4 regions of the Pseudoalteromonas 'SMAR' genome follow, and region 2 is predicted to be linked to each of the others. Evidence: predicted binding sites of a transcription regulator. Region 2 holds the regulator's gene; each other region holds the start of a gene.
What was found. The regulator FliA, encoded in region 2, starts transcription of late flagellar genes. The targets are predictions, from matches to a motif close to CTAAAGNTNNNNNNNNNNNNGCCGATA.
Positions count from the first base shown of each region.

Region 1: the regulator FliA is predicted to act here: its motif matches at 1,932-1,958, upstream of ACNKW2_RS12060 (flagellin N-terminal helical domain-containing protein).
Region 3: the regulator FliA is predicted to act here: its motif matches at 2,451-2,477, upstream of ACNKW2_RS12960 (DUF5610 domain-containing protein).
Region 4: the regulator FliA is predicted to act here: its motif matches at 3,194-3,220, upstream of ACNKW2_RS05890 (DUF3530 family protein).

Region 1 covers NZ_JBLWMW010000026.1:53,252-57,784, forward strand. Annotated here, with positions in the region: gene flgK (flagellar hook-associated protein FlgK) at 1-500, shown strand, start outside; gene flgL (flagellar hook-associated protein FlgL) at 503-1,738, shown strand; gene ACNKW2_RS12060 (flagellin N-terminal helical domain-containing protein) at 2,056-3,027, shown strand; gene ACNKW2_RS12065 (flagellin N-terminal helical domain-containing protein) at 3,477-4,451, shown strand.
Region 2 covers NZ_JBLWMW010000010.1:39,634-44,166, reverse strand. Annotated here, with positions in the region: gene ACNKW2_RS06400 (chemotaxis protein CheW) at 1-963, opposite strand, end outside; gene ACNKW2_RS06395 (protein phosphatase CheZ) at 979-1,749, opposite strand; gene cheY (chemotaxis response regulator CheY) at 1,769-2,152, opposite strand; gene ACNKW2_RS06385 (RNA polymerase sigma factor FliA) at 2,194-2,928, opposite strand; gene ACNKW2_RS06380 (MinD/ParA family protein) at 2,931-3,791, opposite strand; gene flhF (flagellar biosynthesis GTPase FlhF) at 3,784-4,533, opposite strand, start outside.
Region 3 covers NZ_JBLWMW010000030.1:631-5,163, reverse strand. Annotated here, with positions in the region: gene ACNKW2_RS12975 (thiol:disulfide interchange protein DsbA/DsbL) at 1-497, shown strand, start outside; gene ACNKW2_RS12970 (thiol:disulfide interchange protein DsbA/DsbL) at 516-1,145, shown strand; gene trmA (tRNA (uridine(54)-C5)-methyltransferase TrmA) at 1,247-2,341, opposite strand; gene ACNKW2_RS12960 (DUF5610 domain-containing protein) at 2,508-3,629, shown strand; gene murI (glutamate racemase) at 3,688-4,476, shown strand; gene ACNKW2_RS12950 (RNA recognition motif domain-containing protein) at 4,457-4,533, opposite strand, start outside.
Region 4 covers NZ_JBLWMW010000009.1:30,499-35,031, forward strand. Annotated here, with positions in the region: gene nhaD (sodium:proton antiporter NhaD) at 1-1,312, opposite strand, end outside; gene ACNKW2_RS05880 (2OG-Fe(II) oxygenase) at 1,469-2,155, shown strand; gene ACNKW2_RS05885 (polyprenyl-phosphate transporter) at 2,194-3,129, opposite strand; gene ACNKW2_RS05890 (DUF3530 family protein) at 3,251-4,105, shown strand; gene djlA (co-chaperone DjlA) at 4,123-4,533, opposite strand, start outside.

The DNA.
Region 1 (4,533 bases), on a different contig from region 2:
ATACCTTTACTGCCCCAAGTGATGGTAAAGATATTATGTCTGGTGTTGGCGGTGGTGCACCGGCGCCATTTGATAATTTAGGCTTTACCTTTGATATTGAAGGCACGCCTAATGCCGGTGATAGCTTCACCATTGCCTTTAATACTGGTGGCTTTGATGACAACCGCAATGGCTCGGCACTGTCTGAGCTGCAATCATCAGATTTAGTACGTGAAAATGTGGTTGCAGGGGCCAATGCCGACAACCACAAAACCTTTAACCAAGCTTACACCGATGTTGTTACTGGCGTGGGTGTGGTGACCAACCAAGCGAAAACCAATGGTGAAGCGTTTGAAGCGCTGGCTAATCAATCTGAGGCGTGGTTTGAGTCTATTTCTGGTGTCAACCTGGATGAAGAGGCGGCAAATTTATTGCGTTTTCAGCAGTCCTATTCAGCTTCTGCGCAGGTGATATCTGCGGCAAGAACCGTGTTTGACACCTTATTAAGTGCAGCGAGGTAATTATGCGTTTATCTCAAAATCAAATATTTAACAACAACTTAAATTCCATTTTGCGTAACCAGCAAGATGTCAATAAGGCGTCAGAGCAGCTTAATTCGCAAAAGCGGGTGTTAAGTGCCTCGGATGATGCATCGGCAACAGCGCGAGCCATGCTTTACGATGATAAAATTCAAGCTAATGAGCAATATGGTAAAAACTTCGCCATGTTGTCATCGCGACTAGATACCCAAGAGTCGTTGTTGGAAAACATTAAGTCAGCGATAGACAGTGCCTACACTAAGTCTATTCAAGCGGGTAACGGTGGCCTTTCTGATATAGATCGAGAAGCCATCGCGGACGAGCTCGAAGCCATACAAAGTACCATTTTGGATTTGATGAACTCTAAAACCGAAGATGGCAAATACATTTTTTCTGGCTATCAAGACGACACTCAAACATACAGCTTCAATAGTTCAACAGGCAAGTATGAATATGGCGGCGATCAAGGACAGCACAAAATCCGTCTGTCGGAAAGTGTTGAGCTGCGCTCAAGCGACAACGGCTTTGACGTTTTTGAAAGTGCTAAAAAGCGTTTAAATGTGGTCTCAAATACCGGAACGGTCACTGGGGGGATCACCTCCGCCAGCGTTTATGTCGATCAGCAAGGTGTATTCGATAAGTTTCATCAAGATAACTATAATGCTGATCCCGCGGCAGGTGCCGGCGCCAATACTTTTGATTTAGTGGTCAGTGCTGGTACACCTAACACCTACCAACTTGAACAAGGTGGCACAGTCATTTCAACTGGCAGCTTTGAAGGAAATAAAGTCAAAGTCGCTGGTATGGAATTTAACTATCAAGGCGCGGCGCCTGGACAGATCAGCTTTGACTTGGAAAAACCACAAAAAGAAAATGTCCTTAATACCCTGGAGGGCATGATCACTGCACTGCGTGACCCAAGCGTCACTGGAGAGGATTACAAGCAGATGCTTGCGACCGGCATAACCGGACTGGATAACGCTAAGATCGAAGTCTCTAGTGCACAAGCAGGTCTTGGTGGGCGGTTAAATGCGGCAAAGCTAGTTTCACAGTCGAATGCAGACTTGGACGTTAACAATAAAGCCAATAAAGCTGAGTTGATAGAAGTGGACTATTATTCGGCAATATCTGAGCTGACCAAACACGAAACGGCTTTGCAGGCTTCGCAAGCAACATTTGGTCGTTTATCCAATTTATCCCTTCTTGACTATATCCGTTAAATAAGCAGCCTATTTAGGCTGCTTTTCTTTTACTCTCCTTATCTAGCAAAAAGCTACCTAAGTATCAGAAAGTAAATAGCATTGTCATGGCTTTAAATAACTAAAGTGATGATGTCAAAGTTTTGCCGCTGAGTGACTAAAATAAGTTTAACCTACATAAAATCAGTAGCTTAGTATTTTTTTTAAAAAAATACTAAAGGAATATTTTTGCTTACCGATAACTTAATTAACCAAGCCGGAGAGTGAAAAACACTTGAAGGGTGGAAAAGAATCTAAGTTTGAGAGTGTAATACTCGATTTAAAGTGGGAGAGTCATCATGGCACTTTATGTAAATACTAACGTAAGTTCATTGAACGCACAAAGACAATTAATGCAATCTGGTAACTCACTAGATACTTCATTTCAACGTCTATCCTCAGGCTTCCGTATCAACAGCGCTGCTGATGATGCTGCAGGCCTACAAATTTCAGACCGTTTGACTTCACAAATCAATGGTCTTAACCAAGGTAACCGTAACGCGAACGACGGTATCTCACTAGCGCAAACTGCTGAAGGTGCGTTGGATGAGGTAACTTCAATGTTCCAGCGAATTCGTACACTGGCACAACAAGCAGCTAACGGTTCAAACACTGACGAAGATCGCTTAGCAATACAAGAAGAGATACAGTCTTTATCTTTGGAAGTTAACCGTGTTGCGAAAGACACGACCTTTGGCGGTCAAAACCTACTAGATGGCAGTTATGAAGCGAGTTTCCAGGTCGGTGCAGATGCTGTCCAGACGATAGGTTTCAGCATGAAAACCGTCGGAGGAACAGCTGCTGCAAATTCAATTGAAGCTGATGGAGGCTTTACTTTATCTGGTATTGCAGGGGTAGCATCGACTATTAGTGATGGAACGCTGGCTTCAAACCTGAGCGGAATTGATACTGTAGCATCAACTGCAACCGCGGGTGACTATACCTTCGCTGATGTATTTACAGCGGATGACATCAGTGTTTCTTCACAAGCAAATGCTCAAGCCGTTCTTGCTGGTATGGATGCAATGATTGCTGTTGTAGACAAAAAGCGTGCGGAGCTTGGTGCGGTACAAAACCGTTTTCAATCAACTATTCGAAACCAAGCTAATATCTCGGAAAACTTATCCGCTGCTAAATCTCGTATCAAGGATACAGACTTTGCACAGGAAACAGCAAACTTAACTAAAATGCAGATCCTTCAACAGGCTAGCCAAACCATCTTAAGTCAGGCTAACCAGCGTCCACAGGCTGCTTTAAGTCTTCTTGGATAATCGCTAGGAAGGTAAGTAAAAGGTGCCTAGGCCGAATGGGGTATTTGCCTAGGCACCAAATTGGATGATAAAGCGGAGGAGCTTAAAATCCAATTGCGTTCATAAACAATATGAACACGTTTATTAAAGCACAATGCGTGCCAGTATTGTGCTAAAAAAATGACACTCACTCTCAAACTATTTAAAAAGAGGCGAAAGCCTCTTTTTCTTTAACTCCCAAATACCTCTCAAGCTTCATAAATACTTGTATAAAGGTCATTCTCAAAATATTAACCCTTAATATTTTAAAAGTTGGATCGCTAATTGCAGTATCTTGATCAGATAAAAAATTTGGCGTCAAAGTGGCAATTGGTTGCCTTTGTAGGAAATAACCCTGATGCATACATGCCGCTTTGTCATTGAACTATCTATCAATTAGATAATTGATTTGACAAGAAAGAGAGTGAGTTATGGCTTTATATGTTAATACTAACGTCAGTTCTATTAATGCTCAGAGACAACTGACTAATTCAGGTAATGAACTAGATACTTCATTTAAGCGTTTATCATCAGGTATGCGAATCAATAGCGCAGCAGATGATGCGGCAGGTTTGCAGATATCTGATCGCCTCCAGTCTCAAATCATGGGACTAAATCAAGGCAACCGAAATGCAAACGATGGTATTTCTTTGGCGCAGACAGCTGAAGGTGCAATGGACGAGATTACGTCGATGTTTCAGCGAATAAGAACTCTTTCACAACAGGCTGCTAATGGTTCTAACACTGATGAGGATAGACTTGCCATTCAAGAAGAGATTCAACAGCTTTCTGCCGAGGTTAATCGCGTTGCTACTGATACTACATTCGGTGGGCAGAATTTACTCGATGGAACTTATGAGGCAAATTTTCAGGTGGGAGCTGATGCTGTTCAGACTATCGGTTTTAGTATGAAAACTGTCGGTGGCTCAGCAGCAGCAAACTCATTGGAGGGCAATGGCGGTTTTACTTTATCAGGTATTGCAGGGGTTGCTTCAACAGTTAGCGGCGGCTCTCTAGCATCAAACCTTAGCGGTATAGATTCAGTTGCATCGACTGCTGTAGCTGGAAACTTCACTTTTGAAGATGTCTTTACGGCTGGTGATATAAGTGTGTCGTCGCAAGTTAATGCTCAGGCTGTTTTTGCAGGAATGGATGCATTAATTGCAGTAGTAGATAAAAAAAGAGCAGAATTAGGTGCGGTACAAAATCGTTTTCAATCAACAATTCGAAACCAAGCCAATATTTCTGAGAACTTAAGTGCTGCGAAATCTCGCATAAAAGACGCTGACTTTGCAGCTGAAACAGCTAAGCTAACAAAAAACCAGATTTTACAACAAGCCAGTCAGACAATTTTAGGACAAGCTAACCAAAGGCCTCAAGCAGCACTAAGTTTATTACAAGGCTAAGAGCGATATATTTTAACAAAGTTACTAAAGCTTTCTTTTTATCAGTCGATAGATGAGTTAGAGAACTATAACTGTAGGACTC
Region 2 (4,533 bases):
GGGTTTTGCTGCCAGTTTTGGCTCAGGCTTCGGCGCTGGTTTAGCCGCCACAGGCTCAGGTTTGCTGGGCTGCGCTGCAGCAGGCTCGTCTACTGGCTTCGGCGCACCACCCTTGCCATGTAATTCATCTAGCAGCGCCTCGAACTCATCGTCGGTAATTTCTTCATCGTCATCAGAGCTAGAGATTTGGCTTGCAGTAGGTGGCTCAGGAGCCGCTTTAGGTGGCTCAACATTGGTGGCACCACCAAATTTACCCACGCCATGCAGCTCGTCTAATAGACTGTCAAATTCGTCGTCGGTAATGTCGCCGTCGTCGCTAACACTTTGATCTTGTTCTGCAGGCTCTGAAGAAGTCGGTGCTGGCCCTTTGCCTGAGCCGTGGAGCTCATCTAACAGGTTTTCAAATTCTTCTTCAGTAATTTCGTCGATGCCGCCGGCATCATCGCTGCTAGTGTCGTCAACGTCAAAAAGCACATCGTCTGCACTAACAGATGGGCTCTCAGGCTCTGGGTCTGGTTCAGGCTCGGGATCAGCTGCTGCAGCTGGCGCTTCTTCGGCAGCTTCATCTTCTGACTCTGGTTGGCTGAGCTTATGTAGCGTTTTCAGTAACTCTGGATCAGCCGCTTCTGGTTCCTCACGACTTTGAATACACGAAAACATCTCATTAATGGTATCAAGCGATTGCAAGATAACGTCCATTAATTCAGAGGTGACTGTTCTTTGGCCTTGTCGCAAGGTATCAAACACGTTTTCCGCACCATGGCAGGCATCGACAAGTTCTGTCATGCCTAAGAACCCAGCTCCCCCTTTCACGGTATGGAAGCCACGGAAAATTGCGTTGAGAAGTTCCTTATCTTCAGGATTGTTTTCTAGTTCTACAAGCTGTTCTGATAGTAACTCTAGAATTTCACCCGCTTCAACTAGAAAGTCCTGGAGGATATCTTCATCGACTTCAAAGCTCATACTCTCATTCTCCAACTAGAAGCCTAAACTAGATAACAAGTCATCGACTTCATCTTGACCTGATACCACGTCATCTCGCGATTCAGCATCAATAATAGGGCCTTCAGGCCCAGACAATTCATTAACAGTCTCTGATGTTTTTACTTCATTTTCTTTCGTTTGTGCCCGTAACTGTTCTTCATCGCCATTGCTGAACACAGTTAATAGGTTAATGAGACTGTCTTCGACTTCTCTTACCAGCTCAATAACGCGTCGAATTACCTGGCCCGTCAAATCTTGATAATCTTGGGCCATCAACACATTGGTCATCAAGCTTTGTAGTTCATCGGTACGGGTTTTAGACGACTGCATAAAGCTGTCAAGATCGTGACACAGAGATTTAAATTCGCCAAGCTCGATATCTCGATTCATTAGACGATCCCATGTGGGCTTTATTTGTGCTATTTCTTCGGCCAAATCTTGTGCTAATGGCAAACTTTCTTCCACCGCGTCCATGGTTTTGTTGGCAGCGCTCTCCGTCAGTTCCATGACGTAATTTAAACGTTGCTTGGCATCCGGTATGGCCTCTGTGGTCAGGTCAGCCAGTCGCGTATCTAGCTCGAAGTTTTTTAACGACTCATGAAGTTGACGAGTCAACTTACCGACCTCAGCGAAAAGCTCTGATTGCTCTTTATTTGCAGCCTCTAAAATAAGTTGGTCAGCTTTTTCTTGCTCACCTTGCTCGAGATACTCTACTAGCTGTTTTGCTTGTTCAAGTGTGATTTGAGGCGCAGCATTCACAGACATAGGCCATTCCCCCTTGCTGTTAGCCTAACCGCTCAAATACTTTTTCAAGCTTGGTCTTTAGTGTACCTGCTGTGAACGGTTTAACGATGTAGCCATTAACCCCAGCTTGCGCCGCCGCTACGATCTGCTCTTTCTTTGCTTCCGCCGTTACCATTAGCACTGGAATGTGTTTTAACTTCTCATCTGCACGAATGGCGCGCAGCAGGTCGATGCCCTGCATTCCTGGCATATTCCAATCAGTGACTACAAAGTCAAACTCCTGATTTTGTAGCATCGGAAGTGCTGTACTACCATCATCAGCTTCTTGAACATTGGTAAAGCCTAAATCTCTTAATAGGTTTTTGATTATTCTTCTCATAGTAGAGAAATCATCAACCACGAGAATTTTCATGTTCTTATCCAAAACTTCCTCCAGTGAGGTTCGAACCCAACTATTTATTTACTTTAATTTATCCAGTCATTGATTTTTGCTTTTAGCTTAATCATTGCCTGACCGTGAATTTGACTTACTCGAGATTCACTGACATCGAGAATGGCGCCAATCTCTTTTAAATTCATTTCGTCGTTGTAGTAAAGTGATAATACCAAAGCGTCGCGCTCTGGTAATGATTTTATCGCTTCCAATAATGACGAATTAAAACGTTCATTTTTAACGTTATTAAACGGTTTGTCTAGCGCAAAGTCACTGTTGGCAGGGGTTATAACATCCTCATCTACCCCTAAATCCTCAATTCCTATGACTTTGCTGGCATTTACATCATGTAAAATATGATGGTACTCATCTAGCGTAATATCAAGTTTTTCAGCTATTTCAGTGTCTTTTGGCTCTCGCCCGAGGCTTGCTTCGAGTTCTGATATGGCTTCAGCTACCATCCGGCTATTCTTATGAACCGAACGAGGTGCCCAGTCACCACGCCGCATTTCATCCAGCATAGCGCCACGAATACGAATGCCAGCAAAGGTTTCAAAGCTGGCCCCTTTACTGGCATCAAAATTTTTTGTGGCTTCAATTAATCCAATCATGCCAGACTGGATTAAATCATCCAGTTGCACGCTAGCCGGAAGTCGAGCAATAAGATGACAAGCCACTTTTTTTACCAGTGGAGCATGCCGTTCGACCACTTTGTGGATGTGGTCTGAAGTTTGATATCCCGCCGCCCTATTGACCGGTGAAGCCATAATTACCCATTCACTAATTGCTCAATAAAAAATTCTAAATGACCGGAAGGTTGATGTGGAACTGGCCATTTAACCGCTTTCGATGCCAATCCTTTAATTGCCACAGCTGCTGGTGAGCTTGGAAATAAATCGACGATGGCCTTTTGTCGCCGCGACGATTTTCGCATGTTTTCATCGAATGGCACGGTTGCCACTAGCTCTAGGGCTACATCTAAAAATCGATCTGTTACTTTGGAGAGTTTAGCAAACAACTCTTGTCCTTCACGCAAGCTACGCACCATATTGGCAACAATTTTAAAACGATAGACACCATGCTCACGACTAAGCACTTTGATGAGTGCATATGCATCCGTAATGGAGGTAGGTTCGTCACACACCACCACAACCACATCTTGGGCAGCGCGAGAAAAGCTTAACACCATGTCAGAAATACCTGCGGCGGTGTCAACAATTAATACGTCAAAGTGGCTATCAAGCTCACTGAATGCTCGAATTAAGCCGGCATGTTCCGCGGGGGTAAGCTCAACCATGTTTTGCGAGCCTGAAGTGGCTGGCACAATTTTAATCCCAGCGGGGCCTTCCACTAAAATTTCTTCTAATTCGCACTCACCTGATAACACATGAGATAAGTTCTTCTCAACCCTAAGGCCTAACATGACATCACAGTTTGCCAAGCCTAAGTCGGCGTCCAACACCAGTACTCGCTGGCCCTGCTGTCCCATTGCGATGGCCGTGTTTAATGAAACATTGGTTTTGCCAACGCCTCCTTTACCACCGGTAACGGCTATCACTTTTACACCTTGGTTGCTACTTTGACTCATTTTTCGCAGGCCACTTGCTTGATCTAAAACTGTGTTAATCATACATTCCTACTGACTCTGACGCTACAGGTACACGTCGAGAGTGCTGTGCTTTTATTCTTTTTAAATACAATTGCTCCGCTTTTCTGACTAGCTTTTGAGCATTTGCGACGCGAATGTCTTCTGGCACTCGCTGACCGTTAGTAAGATACCCTATTGGCAAGCGATTTTGAATCGCAATACTAATAATCTCGCCCAAACTTAGACTTTCATCAAGTTTTGTGAAAATACAGCCACTTAAATTTACTTTTTTGAAGTGTCTTACGGTTTCTTGTAGCACGTTCATTTGCGCTGTAGCACTCAATACAAGATAACTACGAATATCCACGCGAGCACTGCGCATAAGTGTATTCAACTGCTCAGTTAAGCGCAAATCTCTTTGGCTCATTCCGGCTGTATCTATTAATACTAGACGCTTATTGCGTAAATGATAAAGCACTTCTGCAAGTTCGTTGGCATCTTTTACTTGTTTTACTGGACAACCAATGATGCGGCCATAGGTGGCAAGTTGCTCGTACGCGCCAATTCTGTAGGTATCAGTAGTGATCAGGGCAACTTTATCGGCACCATACTTTTGTGCCCCCAGAGCAGCTAACTTCGCTACTGTGGTAGTTTTACCAACACCTGTAGGGCCCACCATGGCAAACACTCCACCTTGACGTAAAATATCGTTATTGGTGGTATGCATTTGGTTGATCACCATGTTTAGTAGTGAGTTCCAGGCTTCTTTGCGTGACACATCATC
Region 3 (4,533 bases), on a different contig from region 2:
CTGAATTCTTCTCATTTTACTGCCCACATTGTTTCCGCTTTGAGCCAATCGCAAAAGCCATCGAAGCAAATTTACCTGAAGGGGCGGTGTTTGAGAAAAGCCATGTAAACTTTTTACGTGGATTGCCTGCGCAAACACAAAGTAATCTGAGCTATGCCTATATTGTTGCTAAGCAAGCTGATAAAGAAGATGTCATCGCAGAAAAGATTTTCCGTGCCATCCATATCGAAAAGAATCAGTTAAGAGACATTAAAGACGTTAAAGCACTTTTAGCGGTAAACGGTATTGCTGCAGAGAAATTCGAAGCCGCTGTGGCCAGCATGCCGGTGATCAGTGCTGAGAATAATATGCAAAAAGCACAAGAAAAATATTCAGAGTTAGGCGCATTAAAAGGGGTGCCGACTTTCATCGTTAATGATAAGTATCGCATCATCATGCAGGGGATTGAAAGCCAAGCACAACTTGATGAGCTTATTGCTTACCTATTAGAAAAATAAGGACTGGAGAAGTAACTAATGTTGAAATTAATCAAAGGTTTGGCCATCGCTTTGATGTTGCCATTAACAGCACAAGCAGCCCCTTATGAAGAAGGAGTTCACTATGAAGTGGTAGCAGAACGTGCAACCAGAAAGCCTGAGCTTATGGAGTATTTTTCGTTTTACTGTCCAGCCTGTAATTCCATGGAAAATATGCTGGCAGACATTAAGCCGCAGCTCGATGAAACGGTGACCCTGAAAAAAAGCCATATTGATTTTGTCGGTCCTAGAGACCCAGAAGTACAACAAGTACTGGCACAGGCATTAGCAACTGCATCTGTTCTACCGCAAAAAGATAAAATTGTGGCTGCACTGTTTAATCACATTCATGGCAAGCGTGGAAAAATCAACGAATTAGCTGATGTTAAGGACATTTTTGTAGCACAAGGTGTTGATGGTGAGAAGTTCGATAAGCTTTATGCCAGCTTTGCCGTACGCACAAAAACCTCAAAAATGCAGCGTATGCAGCAAAACTTAACTCAGAAAGGCGCGCTAACTGGGGTACCGACTTTTATCGTTAACGGTAAGTATAAGTTGTTGTTACGTGAATCAAACACCACAACGCCTGAGAAAATTGCAGCGTTAGTCAACTACCTTGCTAAGAAATAATTGCTTTAGTAGAACAACAGGCTCAATACATAACTGATTGAGTCAAATAAAAAACCCCGCATCGCGATGCGGGGTTTTTTATTTAGCTAAGCCAACTACGACTACTTCCTAACTAGATAGACACCGGATTCAATATGATGGGTGTAAGGGAACTGATCGAAAATCGCCATACGTGCTATTTTATGGCTTTGGCACAATAACTCTAAGTCGCGCTCCAGTGTGTCTGGATTACAGGAAATATAAATAATATTGTCATAATTACTGACTAAGCGACAAGTGAGTTCATCCATACCTGCACGGGGTGGATCAACCAAAATGGTTTGGCAATTGTAGGAAGACAAATCAATGTCTTTCAGGCGTGAAAACTTCTGCCCTTGCATGGCTTGGGTAAACTCTTCACTCGACATGCGAATAATGTCTAAGTTTTCAACTTGGTTTTCGGCAATATTAAATTGCGCCGACTTCACTGAAGACTTTGATATTTCAGTAGCCAGGACGCGGTTGAAATGCTCAGCTAAGGCAATGGAAAAATTACCGTTGCCGCAATACAGCTCGAGTAAATCGTTGCTTAATGGCTGACTGATCGACTGTGCCCAAGCTAACATTTTTTCATTGACCTCGGCATTGGGCTGGGTAAAGCTGTTTTCTACCTGCTGATACACATAACGCTTGCCGTTCACCGTCAGTGACTCAATAACAAAGTCATTGCCAAACACCACTTTTTGCTTTCTTGCACGGCCAATAAAGTCAACCTTGTACTGCTGTTGTAACTCATCGCGCAGTGCATTCATTTCTTGCTGCCATTGCTCATCGAGTTGCTTGTGATAAAGCAAGCTAATTAGTACCTCACCGCTGAGTGTGGTTAGGTAATCAATTTGAAACAGCTTACGACGCAAGATTTCGTTATGCTTTAATTTCGCGATCATCACCTGCATCATTTCATTGACTAACGGGGCGCCTGGGTCAAAGCTATCAACACGTATTTTTTCTTTAGTTTGTTGATCAAACATGATGTGGAACAGATCGTCACCGTCATGCCAGACTCGAAACTCACAGCGTTGGCGGTAATGGCGCGGTGCAGACTCGAACACCTCAAGCTCCGGAGCATTAAATTTAGCGAATTGCGCGCTGATACGTTGAGCTTTTTCGCTTAACTGTTGCGCATAGGTAGAGTCATCGATTTTTATTACAGCCATGCTAAAACCATCTATGTTGAATTAAGAGGCGCTATTGTAGGGAGCGTTGCTAATTTGTCCAGTCTAGCATTGTTGTCTATACGGAGTTGATGTTTTTTTGCACATATTACTACAGCTTTTTAGTTCTGTGCCGATAATTAGAGCTAGATAATGTGGAGGGCAAACCATGAAAATAGGGCAATTACACCAGTTGCTTAACCCAGCAATGCAGCATAAGCCTGGTAAAAGCAAAGGAACTGGACCAAATATACAACTTAACACTGACAATTACGCCGGCGATAAATCAAAACTGGCTGCTAAGTTATTAGACGATAAGCTAGCTGAAAAGCTGGGGATCGAGAAACCCGCTCAAGACAAAAAAGACAAGCCGCTTTTTGATTTTGAGGCCATTGTTAAAAATGTCTTGGAGTTTGTTCAAGGGGCGGTTAAGAAAGCGCAAGCCAATGGCGAAAGTGACGACGCTTTAAAGTCAATGCTGAGCGATGCTCGTAAAGGTGTACAGCAAGGGATCGATGAGGCCAGCGAGGAACTCAAGGGCATGGGAGCGTTTAATAGCGACATCGAAGAGGGCATTGCGCAGTCAAAAGAAGGGATCTTTTCTGGGTTGGATGAATTTGAAAAGTCCTTGTTTGAAGAAAAGTCACCGCAAGCGATGGCAGTCAGTGCCGCACAGTTTGCCAGCTTATCCAATCAAGCAGAATATGCTTTTACTACTGCCGAAGGCGACGAAGTGGTGATTTCTTTCTCTGATGCATACTCTCAAGGCCGCGCTGCCAGCGTTGCGCAAAAGGGCAATGATCAAGGTATGGCTTATGGCATTAAATCGTCGCAACAAGTCAGTTTTTCAATTGAAGTTAATGGTGAGTTGAATGAAGACGAACAGCAAGCCATCAACGACATGATGAAAGATATTCGCGATGTCAGTAATGCCTTTTTTGCCGGCGAGTACGACAGCGCCTTTGATATGGCCAAATCATTGAGCTTGGGATCGGATCAGATCACCAACTTCACTATGGATTTAAAGCAAAGTAAAACCAGTGCCGCGATTGCGCAATATCAGCAAAGCAACCCAATGAAAGAGTTGGAAAAGGCGTTTGCACCACTGAATGATCAACTGGCCACCATTCAAGAGCAAGCTAAGAAGTTTAATGCTCAAGAGCAAATACCAGATATTATGGCGTGGATGAACCAAGGGCAAACACGACTTAACGAGTTCTTAAACTATGCCAGCAGCTTCTTTAACAAGCTCAATGACGCGAACGCAGAGCAACAGCAGCAAACTAGCTAGTTTATTTTATTAGTAAGTCGTGGCAAACTTCAGCGCCTAGGGTTATGGGAGTTGAAGTTTGCCACACATATTAGTATTTGATTCAGGAGTGGGTGGAACGAGCGTATTGAATGAAGTGCGCACGCAGATCGGTGATGCTCATTTTAGTTATGTTATGGACAACGCTCTTTTGCCTTATGGCTTACAGCCACAAGAGGTAATTAAAGCCAGAATACGGCAGCTTATCGTTTGGCAAAATCAAGCCTTAAACCAAGTTGATATGATCATTATTGCCTGTAATACGGCTTCCACATATGCCTTAGAAGAAGCACGCCGTTATGCTAATGTTCCCGTCATTGGCGTAGTACCCGCCATAAAGCCGGCTGCAGCAACCTCTCAAACTAAGCATATTGCACTGTTAGCGACACCTGCGACTTCGAATAACGCCTACACCAAAAAGCTTATTACCGACTTTGCAGGTGATTGCAAAGTGACCGCTCTTCACTCAACTGAACTGGTCAGAATTGCTGAACAACTATTTTGGAACGGTGAGATTAATTGTGCTGAGCTTCAGCGGGAATTATATAATATCAATATACCCAAAGAGGTAGACCGATTAGTGTTAGGGTGCACGCACTTTCCATTACTAGCACCAGCGTTAAAGAAACTATTGCCGACGAGTATGCAGTTAATTGATTCCGGTAATGCCATTGCCAGAAGAGCGGCAAGCCTATTGGCTGATGATTATGTATTGCTGTCAGAAGAGGTTGGAAGGATAGTAGGTGCGAGTGATATAGATTACTATGCCACTGCACCTATCGAACAAAGCCAAAAAGCCATCAACTACATTAAGCTGGAGAGTGACTAGGCTCTTTTTCCGGTTTTTGTTTGGCTTTTCTTACTTTCAACGTACGCTGCTGGAACT
Region 4 (4,533 bases), on a different contig from region 2:
AATGGCCTAAAAAGGTATAATAACCTCGAGCTTGACCCATTAACGCCACACCCGCTGCGGAGCCCACCGACAACAAACTTCCCCCTACACCAGCGGTAAGTGTGATCAACAACCAATGGCCGTGTGACATCTCGGGTTGCATCGCTAATACCGCAAACATCACCGGAATGTTATCGATAACAGCGGAAATAATACCTAAAAAGACATTGGCATAGGTCGCCGACCATTGCCCATATAAAAACTCTGACATAAGACTTAAATAGCCTAAGAAGCCAAGGCCACCAACGCACATGACGATGCCGTAGAAAAACAGTAAAGTGTCCCACTCGGCACGAGATACCTTACTAAAGACATCAAATGGCACCACACTACCGAGCTTTTCTAAGCGCTTTTTATCGCCTTCACGCTCTGCCATAGCCCGCTTTCGCGCTAATGAACCAGGCAATGTCATGCGTAAAAAGTAGCCAAAAAATTGCAAGTACCCTAACCCCATCATCATGCCCAATACCGGAGGCAGATGCAGCAGGCTGTGGCACAACACCGCGGTGGCCACCGTGAGTAAAAATAGCGCCAAAATTCGCAATGCGCCACGTTTGAGCTCAACGCGCTCATAGACCGCAGACGGTTTTTTTGCCGCCACGAAATAACTCATGATGGCCGCGGGCACGAGGTAGTTCACTAAAGCAGGCACAAACAACACCAAAAACTCACTAAAATGCACCATACCAGATTGCCATACCATTAAGGTGGTAATATCACCAAATGGACTAAATGCGCCACCAGCATTGGCAGCAATGACAATATTGATGCAACTGAGGTTGATAAAGGCCCTGTCACCTTCAGCCACTTTCATCACCACCGCACACATCAGTAATGCCGTAGTTAAGTTATCGGCAATGGGAGAAATAAAAAAGGATAAGAAACCGGTGATCCAAAAAAGATTTTGATAGCTAAAGCCTTTTTGGATCATCCATGCCCGCAGGGCATCGAATAGACGCCGCTCTTCTAGAGCATTGATATAGGTCATGGCCACCAGTAAAAACAGCATTAGCTCGGCAAATTCTAACAAGTTATGGCGAAAGGCGTGCTCGGTGACATCTGGCTGGCCCTGATTAACATAAAACGCGCCGATCATGAGCCAAATCAAACCAGCCGCGACCAGAACCGGTTTAGACTTGCGCATGTGGAGTTTCTCCTCCAACATCACTAAGGTATATGCTAAAACAAACACAATAATACAAAGCATGCCTAAGGTGGAGTCAGTGAGATCTAGGGTTCCTTGTGCTGCTAGCGTCTTAAATGGTAGGAGCATAAGCCCAGCACAAAGTAAAAACAGTGTTCCTGTGGTTTTCATTTTTTTGCCCATTGATGAGTGCAGAAGAATGGCAATTCAGCCACAGTCACTTTAGCATAGTAAAATGAATATCAGCATTGGACAGAAGTCTAACTAAACCATCAATAGGAAATAATGCTTCAACTTACGCAACACCAACAAGCTTCATTAAAACAACAATTAACTAGCGATGGCTTTGCGCGCATAGACAACATCTTAGCAGACAGCGATGCCGAACAGTTGCACCAATGCCTGCTCGGGTTAGACTATAATACCGCACTATTTCACCAAAATACGGTAAAAACAGTTAGTGATCAGCAACTTGCAGCACTTACTCCGCAAGAGCGCCAAGTACTGTTTGAAGATATCTACAGTGACGCCGCCCGAGGGCTCGGGTTTATGTACTGCAGACACTCAGTTGGAGCACATAGCCCCAGTGCATTAAACCAGTTATATCAGAGCCTCAATAATCCCGCCCTGCAACAGCTTATCTCAGAAATCAGTGGCGAGCAGATCATTCACACTTCAGCGCAGGCCACTCGCTATATTAGTGGCCAGTACCTCACTCGCCATACCGATGTGGTTGAGTCTGAAGGCCGAGTGTATGCTTATGTATTGGGAGTGAGCAAAAACTGGCACCCAGACTGGGGTGGATTACTGCAACTGTTTGAAAGAGACGGTACCCCAACCACCAGCTACGCACCTAGGTTCAATTCCTTAGTGGTGTTTGACGTCAAAAAAGTGCACTCGGTAACCTATGTCGCCCCTTATGCCAAGGGACCTCGGTTATCTGTTACTGGTTGGTTTCGTACCAAAACATAATTGCAGCAGGCTCTGCGAGTAGTGCAGAGCCATTTTATCTAATAGCGCTGAGAAATTTTCTCTATGGCAAGAATAAGCACCAAACCGGCGACCGCCAGCAGCACACAATCAAGGGTTTGCGGAGCTTGGCCATAAATCTCGCTGTACTGCCATGGCCAAATGTTTGCCTGTGTCAGCGGTTTTTCTACTCCGCTGGAATTAACATAGGTAGTGAGTACCTGCTTCCATGGCCACAAGAGGTTTAAGGAACCAATTAAAAATCCCGATAATAACGCAAAAGTTACTTGTTCATAGTGCTTAAATAGCCAACTAAGTAACCGCGAAAACGACATTAAGCCAACCACACAGCCTAATAAAAATAAGCCAATCAACAACACTTGTAACTGGGTTACCGCCAACAGTACATGGCCATACATGCCCAGCAACAGCAATATAAAGCTGCCTGAGATCCCCGGTAAAATCATGGCACAAATGGCAATGGTGCCAGATAAGAAGAACATCATGGGTGAAGCCTGGGCTTCTGCTGGCGATAACGAGGTAATAATAAACGCAATCACCGCCCCAATTAGGCAAGCACTGACATTAATTAGCCGCCAACGCGTCACTTGTTTTGCTACGTGAATAAACGACGCCACAATTAAGCCAAAAAAGAACGACCACACCAACAACTGATAATTGGCCAGTAAGTAAGTAATAACTTTCGCCAATGAAGCTGCGCTGACAATTAAGCCAGAGAATACCGCAGTCAAAAAGTTGCCATCAATGTGCTGCCAAGTTGCTTTCACCCCTTGTTGTTTGAGCAGCCGCAAGGCCTCTAAATCAACACTTTTTATCGCCGCTAAGAAACGCGCGTAAATTCCGGTAATAAAAGCAATGGTTCCACCAGAAACCCCAGGGACCACGTCAGCAGCGCCCATTCCAGCCCCCTTCAGAAACATCCAGAGATAGTCGCGTTTGCTATCTTGATACTGCACTCATGCTCTCCTTTGTATTTTTATGGCGCTAATCTTACCGTAATTTCACGCCAAATAGCGACCGCTAAAGCTTTTCACTTCGTTGCCGATAAAAAATCATGTCTGTGGATGCTATTACGTTATGATTATCATCGTTTTCTTATTTATTGTTTGGGGCTTATGTGGCACCGCCCTGGCTGCTGAACACATTAATCCGCCGTCGCTAGAGCATTTTTACCAACAAGATGCCGAACGTTTTTATGAGTCCTCTGAGCTTGTAACATTGCAATCAGAAGGCGAGGATTTTTATGTTTTTCATCAGCCCTACATGGCAGCCGCCAAAGCTGGGACAGTGGTATTAATTCCCGATATGCTAGCGCCGCCACTCAACAGCAGTGGCATTAGCTTTTTAGCCCAGCGCTTAAGTGATGACGGCTTTGACACCTATACCATTACCGCTCCAGCCGTAAGCAGCAGTGCTGATATTTTGCCCCCAGATCTAGGTGCAGCAACGCCTGAAAAAAATCAGCAAGCAGGCAACAAAGTACTTACTGGCGTCAGTGAGCGCAACCTTGATGACTACAAAACCGCCCTAATTAGCCGCTTTGAAGCGCTCTACAAAACCCTTAGCAAAAGCCCAGAAGAGCAACTGGTGGTGGTGGCCTTTGGTAACAGCGCGGGCGTATTTGTAGAGCACTTAGCTACCTTACCGAGCTTGCAAATCGATGCGGTGACGGTAATAAGTCCACAACTGCCTAATGCCGCCCGACAAAAGCACCTTGCTGCAAACTTATCTTTGGTGAGCCCAGCATTACTGGATATCTATTATTCTTTTGACAACCCCAGTGTGGTCGACAGTACCAACATGAGAAAGCGTTGGGCGCTGCGTAATAATAAATACGACTACCGCCAACGCGAGCTATTTGGCGTTAAAACCGATCCGCTTCAGCATCAACGTTTACGCAAAGAATTACTGGGCTTTTTACGGGTGCTTTAGGTTGCCAGTTTCGTGCCTCAGGCGTTTGCTTTTTTAAGGTACTCGTAAGCGCTTTGAATATCTTGGCTCTTGCGTTTAGCAACTTCCATCATGTGCTCTGGTAAGCCTTGCGATACCAATTTATCGGGGTGGTGTTGCGCCATCAATTTGCGATATGCCTTTTTAATTTCGCGTTCACTGGCGCCTTCACTTAACCCCAGCACCGCTAAGGCTTGAGTGCGACTCAAGCCCGGATCGGCGGCAGCTTGGCGTTGACCACTGTGGCGTTGCCCCTGCCCTGTTGCATTCGAGCGACGGAATTCAAACTCAGCTTGGTAACGCTTTAATAAAAATAAGAAGTGCGTTTCAGCAAAGCCTAAGGATTTTGCCACTTGCTTAAGTAAAGTTTTCTCAGCATCGGATACGTGGCCATCACAAAACGCCATTTG